2 regions of the Kluyvera fluvialis genome follow, and region 2 is predicted to be linked to the other one. Evidence: predicted binding sites of a transcription regulator. Region 2 holds the regulator's gene; the other holds the start of a gene.
What was found. The regulator CRP, encoded in region 2, controls carbon source genes, mostly activating them, when cyclic AMP is high. The targets are predictions, from matches to a motif close to ATGTGANNNNNNTCACAT.

Region 1: yrbN (protein YrbN) is a predicted target of CRP. The motif match lies at 1,529-1,546, and genes of this name have one in related genera.

What each region holds. Positions count from the first base shown of each region.
Region 1 covers NZ_AP046142.1:580,415-583,964, reverse strand. Annotated here, with positions in the region: gene AC6I4B_RS02860 (DEAD/DEAH family ATP-dependent RNA helicase) at 1-1,450, opposite strand, end outside; gene yrbN (protein YrbN) at 1,443-1,523, opposite strand; gene nlpI (lipoprotein NlpI) at 1,629-2,513, opposite strand; gene pnp (polyribonucleotide nucleotidyltransferase) at 2,625-3,550, opposite strand, start outside.
Region 2 covers NZ_AP046142.1:413,576-417,125, reverse strand. Annotated here, with positions in the region: gene AC6I4B_RS01925 (phosphoribulokinase) at 1-785, shown strand, start outside; gene AC6I4B_RS01920 (OsmC family protein) at 835-1,239, opposite strand; gene crp (cAMP-activated global transcriptional regulator CRP) at 1,544-2,176, shown strand; gene AC6I4B_RS01910 (YccS/YhfK family putative transporter) at 2,225-3,550, shown strand, end outside.

The sequences.
Region 1 (3,550 bases), 170 kb from region 2:
GTGGACGGTCTTCACCACTACGCTCTGGACGATCGCCACGCGGACCACGATCGTTACGGTCACCGCGACGTTCAAAGCGCTCATCACGCTCGCGGAATTCACGACGTGGACGCATCGGCGCGTCTGGCGGAACGATCAGAGTACGTTCGCCCTGAGCCATTTTCAGCAATGCTGCGGCCAGAGTTTCAACGTCCAGCTCTTCGCCTTCAGCCGTTGGCTTGATTTGCGCCAGCAGTGCACGGTACTGATCCAGATCGCTGCTTTCCAGCTGCTGCTGTACTTTCGCGGCGAATTTTTCCAGGCGGCGTTTACCCAGCAGTTCTGCATTCGGCAGTTCTACTTCTGGAATGGTCAGTTTCATGGTGCGTTCAATGTTACGCAGCAGACGACGTTCGCGGTTCTCAACGAACAGCAGCGCGCGACCCGCACGACCCGCACGACCGGTACGACCGATACGGTGAACGTAAGACTCGGAGTCCATCGGGATGTCGTAGTTAACCACCAGGCTGATACGCTCAACGTCCAGGCCACGAGCCGCAACGTCGGTTGCAATCAGGATGTCCAGACGACCATCTTTCAGGCGTTCCAGAGTCTGCTCACGCAGCGCCTGGTTCATGTCACCGTTCAGCGCAGCGCTGTTGTAGCCATTGCGCTCCAGCGCTTCTGCCACTTCCAGAGTCGCGTTTTTGGTACGTACGAAGATAATCGCCGCATCAAAATCTTCCGCTTCCAGGAAACGTACCAGCGCTTCGTTTTTACGCATACCGTACACAGTCCAGTAGCTCTGGCTGATGTCCGGGCGAGTGGTCACGCTAGATTGGATGCGTACTTCCTGCGGCTCTTTCATAAAGCGGCGGGTAATACGGCGAATCGCTTCCGGCATGGTTGCAGAGAACAGAGCGGTCTGATGACCTTCTGGAATCTGTGCCATGATGGTTTCAACGTCTTCGATAAAGCCCATGCGCAGCATTTCGTCGGCTTCATCCAGTACCAGACCGCTCAGTTTAGAGAGATCCAGAGTGCCGCGTTTCAGGTGATCCAGCAGACGACCCGGCGTACCGACGACGATCTGTGGCCCCTGACGCAGGGCGCGTAATTGCACGTCATAACGCTGGCCGCCGTACAGGGCAACCACGTTTACACCGCGCATATGTTTAGAGAAATCCGTCATGGCTTCAGCAACCTGAACCGCCAGTTCGCGGGTCGGTGCCAGCACCAGAATCTGTGGTGCTTTCAGCTCAGGATCAAGATTGTTCAGCAGCGGCAGAGAGAACGCTGCGGTTTTACCGCTACCCGTCTGGGCCATGCCCAGAACGTCACGACCGCCCAGCAGGTGAGGAATACACTCAGCCTGGATCGGAGATGGTTTTTCGTAACCCAGATCGTTAAGGGCTTCAAGGATAGGAGCCTTCAGGCCCAGATCTGCAAAAGTGGTTTCGAATTCAGCCATGTAGTACAAGTGCCTCGATATTAATGGCGGCCAGTCTACATAACTTATCGTGAAAATTTTCGGTAATTTTCATTAAAAGTGTGAACCGGCTCAAATTAGATGTATTAACGAACAACAACGCCCTCACCCGCGAAGGTGATGGCAATCAAAAGTGATTACGGGCTGATGTGTACGTCAGCTATTGCTGGTCCGATTCTGCCAGGTCGTCTTGCTCCTGGCCCAAGAGCGCTAATTCCAACAATGCGTATCGGTGCTCAACGTAGTTGTGTACGTTGTTGGCAACCGCCAGTTTGAACAGTGCCGTAGCGCTGTCCCTGTCCCCCAGACTTAGGTAATACTTACCTAAATAGAAGTTGGTTTCACTGAGATGCTCAGCGAGCGAGGTGTTATCCGTTGCGTCCGCCTTCAGGCGTTCCATTAACGTTTTCTCGTCAATGTTGCCCAGGTAGAACTCGACAATGTTCCATCCCCATTGCTCTTTATCCGATTTGTCGAGGCGTTGCTTCAACGCGACTTTGGCCTGCTTTTCATCGAGCTTCTGCTCGGCGAGATAAAGCCACAGGCTACGGAAAGGATCATTGGGATCGTCTTGATAAAACGCTAGCAGATCATCTTGCGCTAATTTCGCACGGCCACCGTAGTAAAGCGCGATGCCGCGGTTCAAGTGCGCATAATTGTAAGTTGGATCAAGCTCAAGTACAGAATCAAACGCTTCATAGGCAGCGTCAAAATTGCCTGCCTGCGTTAAATAAATGCCTAAGTAGTTGAATACTTCCGGCATATCTGGTCGGATTGCCAGCGCTTGCGAGAAATCGTTACGCGCTAGTGCCCTCAGACCGAGACTATCATACAACACTCCGCGCTCATATAAAAGCTGTGCGCGTTCGTCATCGGTTAAAGCCCGACTGGCAAGAATTTGTTCCATGCGTGCCAGAATCACTTCCTGCTGTAACGTCGGTTGCAATGGCACCGCGAGGACTTCACTCTTACGCCAGGCAGAGTTGCTGCATCCTGCCAGCGTGAGTGCTGTCGCAACGAAACACCAGCGCAAAAAAGGCTTCATTTCCCACTCCCGAAGACAACAATTGGATGAACGTCCTGTCCCCCGCCTGCAAACAAGGCATCCTGCCAGATAAATGTGCCCTCCGCAAAAGCGGAGGGCAAAAGGCAAACCTTACTCGCCTTGTTCCGCAGCCGGAGCTTCCGGTGCGTTCGCAGGCTGAGACTGCTCGGTTGCTTCTTTAATGCTCAGACGGATACGGCCCTGACGGTCAACTTCCAGAACCTTAACCGGTACTTCCTGACCCATTTGCAGGTAGTCAGTCACTTTCTCAACACGCTTGTCAGCGATTTGAGAGATGTGTACCAGACCTTCTTTACCGCCACCGATGGCAACGAATGCGCCAAAGTCAACGATACGGGTCACTTTACCTGCATAGATACGACCCACTTCGATTTCTGCGGTGATCTCTTCGATACGACGGATAGCATGTTTCGCTTTTTCGCCGTCGGTCGCTGCGATCTTCACAGTACCGTCATCTTCGATTTCGATGGTAGTGCCGGTTTCTTCGGTCAGAGCACGGATAACAGAACCGCCCTTACCGATAACATCTTTGATCTTGTCTGGATTGATCTTGATGGTGTGGATACGCGGAGCGAACTGAGAGATATCGCCGCGCGGTGCGTTGATAGCCTGTTCCATCACGCCCAGGATGTGCAGACGCGCACCTTTAGCCTGGTTCAGAGCAACCTGCATGATCTCTTTGGTGATACCTTCAATTTTGATATCCATCTGCAGTGCAGAGATACCTTCGCGGGAACCCGCGACTTTGAAGTCCATATCGCCCAGGTGGTCTTCGTCGCCCAGGATGTCAGACAGAACAACAAAGTTGTCGCCTTCTTTCACCAGACCCATCGCGATACCCGCAACGGCCGCTTTGATTGGCACGCCTGCGTCCATCAGCGCCAGGGAAGCACCACATACGGAAGCCATAGAAGAAGAACCGTTAGATTCGGTGATTTCAGAAACCACACGAACGGTGTACGGGAATTTGTCAGCTTCCGGCATCACTGCCAGCACGCCGCGTTTCGCCAGACGAC
Region 2 (3,550 bases):
TTGCCCAGCTCAACCTGCGTTCAGCGGAAGTTGAAGGCGACAGTTTCCATCGTTACACCCGCCCAGAAATGGATATGGCCATTCGTAAGGCTCGTGATCTGGGCCGTCATATCAGCTATTTCGGCCCGGACGCCAATGACTTCGGCCTGCTTGAACAAACCTTTCGAGAGTACGGCCTGAGCGGTAAAGGGCAGTCGCGTAAATATCTGCATACCTACGATGAAGCCGTACCGTGGGATCAAGTACCGGGGACGTTCACCCCCTGGCAGCCATTGCCGGAACCCACCGATGTCCTGTTCTATGAAGGGCTGCACGGCGGCGTAGTGACGCCACAGCATGACGTCGCACGTCATGTTGATTTGCTGGTTGGCGTAGTGCCTATCGTCAACCTGGAGTGGATTCAGAAGATGATTCGCGACACCAGCGAGCGTGGGCATTCGCGTGAGGCGGTGATGGACTCCGTAGTGCGCTCAATGGAAGACTACATCAACTACATTACTCCGCAGTTCTCGCGCACCCATATCAACTTCCAGCGAGTGCCAACGGTCGATACCTCTAACCCGTTTGCTGCGAAAAGCATTCCATCACTGGATGAGAGTTTTGTGGTCATTCACTTCCGCAACCTGGAAGGGATTGACTACCCGTGGCTGCTGGCGATGCTGCAAGGCTCGTTTATCTCGCATATGAATACGCTGGTCGTTCCCGGCGGCAAGATGGGGCTGGCGATGGAGTTGATTATGATGCCGCTGGTACAGCGGTTAGTGGAAGAGAAGAACAACGCCTGAATCATCACGATTGCCCGATAGGCAGGACGCCGCCGGGCAATCACGGATATCAGCCTTCAATCACTTCGTATGAGTGCGTGATGTTGACAGCTTTACCCAGCATCAACGCCACTGAGCAGTATTTCTCCGCCGACAGGTCAACCGCGCGTGCAACAGCCGCATCTTTCAACTCTTTACCGCTCACAATGAAGTGCAGGTTGATGTGCGTGAACAGGCGCGGTGCTTCTTCGCGGCGTACGGAAGTGAGCTTTACTTCGCAGTCAGAAACGTCATAGCGGCCTTTTTGCAGAATAGACACCACGTCAATTGCGCTACAACCACCGGCCGCCATTAGCACGATTTCCATCGGGCTTGGCGCTTTATCGCCAGAGTTGCCGTCCATCAAAATTTGGTGGCCAGAAGCCGACTCACCGAGGAAGGTCATCCCCTCAACCCATTTCACACGCGCTTGCATAATATTTAACTCCCAGGTTGCAATTTTCTTCCCAGATTACGCGCACATAACAAATCTCGCAACGGAAGGCGATCGCCGTCATGCTGAAGCGAGACACCAGGAGACACACGGCTCAAGCTATGCTAAAACAGTCAGGATGCTACGGTAATACATAAACGTACTGCATGTATGCAGAGGACATCACATTACAGGCTGCGGCAATATTCGACAGCCGACTTCCCAGGTAACGGGAAGGATACTATTGCAACCGGTGGCTGCAATGTTTTTGCCGCCGGAAAGAGCTTATAACAGAGGATAACCGCGCATGGTGCTTGGCAAACCGCAAACAGACCCGACTCTCGAATGGTTCTTGTCTCATTGCCATATTCATAAGTACCCCTCGAAGAGCACGCTGATTCACCAGGGTGAAAAAGCAGAAACGCTGTATTACATCGTCAAAGGCTCAGTGGCTGTACTCATCAAGGACGAAGAAGGGAAAGAGATGATCCTCTCTTACCTTAACCAGGGCGATTTTATCGGCGAGTTAGGCCTGTTTGAAGAAGGCCAGGAACGCAGCGCGTGGGTACGGGCAAAAACCGCTTGTGAAGTTGCTGAAATCTCTTATAAAAAATTCCGTCAGCTGATTCAGGTTAACCCAGACATCCTGATGCGTCTCTCTTCGCAAATGGCACGTCGTCTGCAAGTCACGTCTGAAAAAGTCGGCAACCTGGCATTCCTGGACGTGACAGGTCGTATCGCACAGACGCTGCTGAACCTGGCAAAACAGCCGGACGCCATGACTCACCCGGACGGTATGCAGATCAAAATCACCCGTCAGGAAATTGGTCAGATCGTGGGCTGCTCCCGTGAAACAGTGGGCCGTATTCTGAAAATGCTGGAAGATCAAAACCTGATCTCCGCACACGGCAAAACGATTGTCGTTTACGGTACTCGCTAATCCTTTAAAACGGCGTATTGTTCCAACGGTACGCCGTTTTTGTCTCTTATGTGGCGCAGGCTGATTTACCACCCGGAAGTCAACTATGCACTGCGGCAAACGCTGGTGTTATGTTTGCCGGTCGCCATTGGCCTTATCTTCGGCCATCTTCAACAAGGTCTGCTGTTTTCGCTGGTTCCCGCCTGCTGCAATATTGCCGGTCTTGATACCCCGCATAAACGTTTTTTCAAACGCCTGATTATTGGCGGCTGTCTGTTCGCCGGATGCAGTCTTGCCGTTCAGTTGTTGCTGGCGCGCGAGGTTCCGCTACCGTTGATTCTCAGCGGGCTGGCGCTGATTTTGGGCGTAACGGCGGAGATAAGCTCCCTGCACGGGCGGCTGCTGCCGGCTTCGCTGATTGCCGCTATTTTTACCCTCAGCCTGGCTGGTAATATGCCCATTTGGCAGCCGCTGCTTATCTACGCACTCGGCACGCTGTGGTATGGATTATTCAACTGGTGGTGGTTTTGGATTTGGCGCGAGCAGCCGCTGCGCGAGTCACTAAGCCTGCTCTACCGCCAGCTCGCCGACTATTGCGAAGCAAAATATAGCCTCCTGACGCAGCACACCGACCCCAACACCGCGCTGCCGCCGCTTTTAAGCCGCCAGCAAAAGGTGGTTGACCTTATTTCTCAGTGTTATCAGCAGCTACACATGCTGGCGGCAAACCAGAATAACGATTACAAACGCCTGCTGCGCGCCTTCCAGATTGGCCTTGATCTACAGGAGCACATTTCGGTGAGTCTGCATCAGCCAGAGGAGGTGCAAAAACTGGTCGAACGTAGCCACGCTGAGGCGGTGATCCGCTGGAATGCCCAGACCGTCGCCGCGCGCCTGCGGGTGCTCGCGGATGACATTCTCTATCACCGCTATCCCAGCCGTTTCAGTATGAAAAAACAGATTGGCGCGCTGGAGAAAATCACCGAACAGCACCCGGATAACCCGGTTGGGCAGTTCTGTGCCTGGCATTTCAGCCGCATTGCTCGCGTACTGCGCTTCCAAAGGCCGCTGTATCCGCGCAATCTGATGGCGGATAAAGAGCGCCGCCTGCCGCTGTTGCAGGCGTTAAAAAGCTATCTGTCGCTGAAGTCCCCCGCACTGCGCAATGCCGCCCGGTTAAGCGTGATGCTGAGCATCGCCAGCCTGATGGGCGCGGCGCTGCATTTGCCTAAACCGTACTGGATTTTAATGACGATATTATTGGTCACGCAAAACGGTTACGGTGCGACCCGTGTGCGCATTTTCCACCGTGCGGCGGGCACGCTGGCGGGTCTGGTTATCGCCGCCGTGGCCCTGCACTTCCACACGCCGCAGGGGCTGGCGCTCACCGGAATG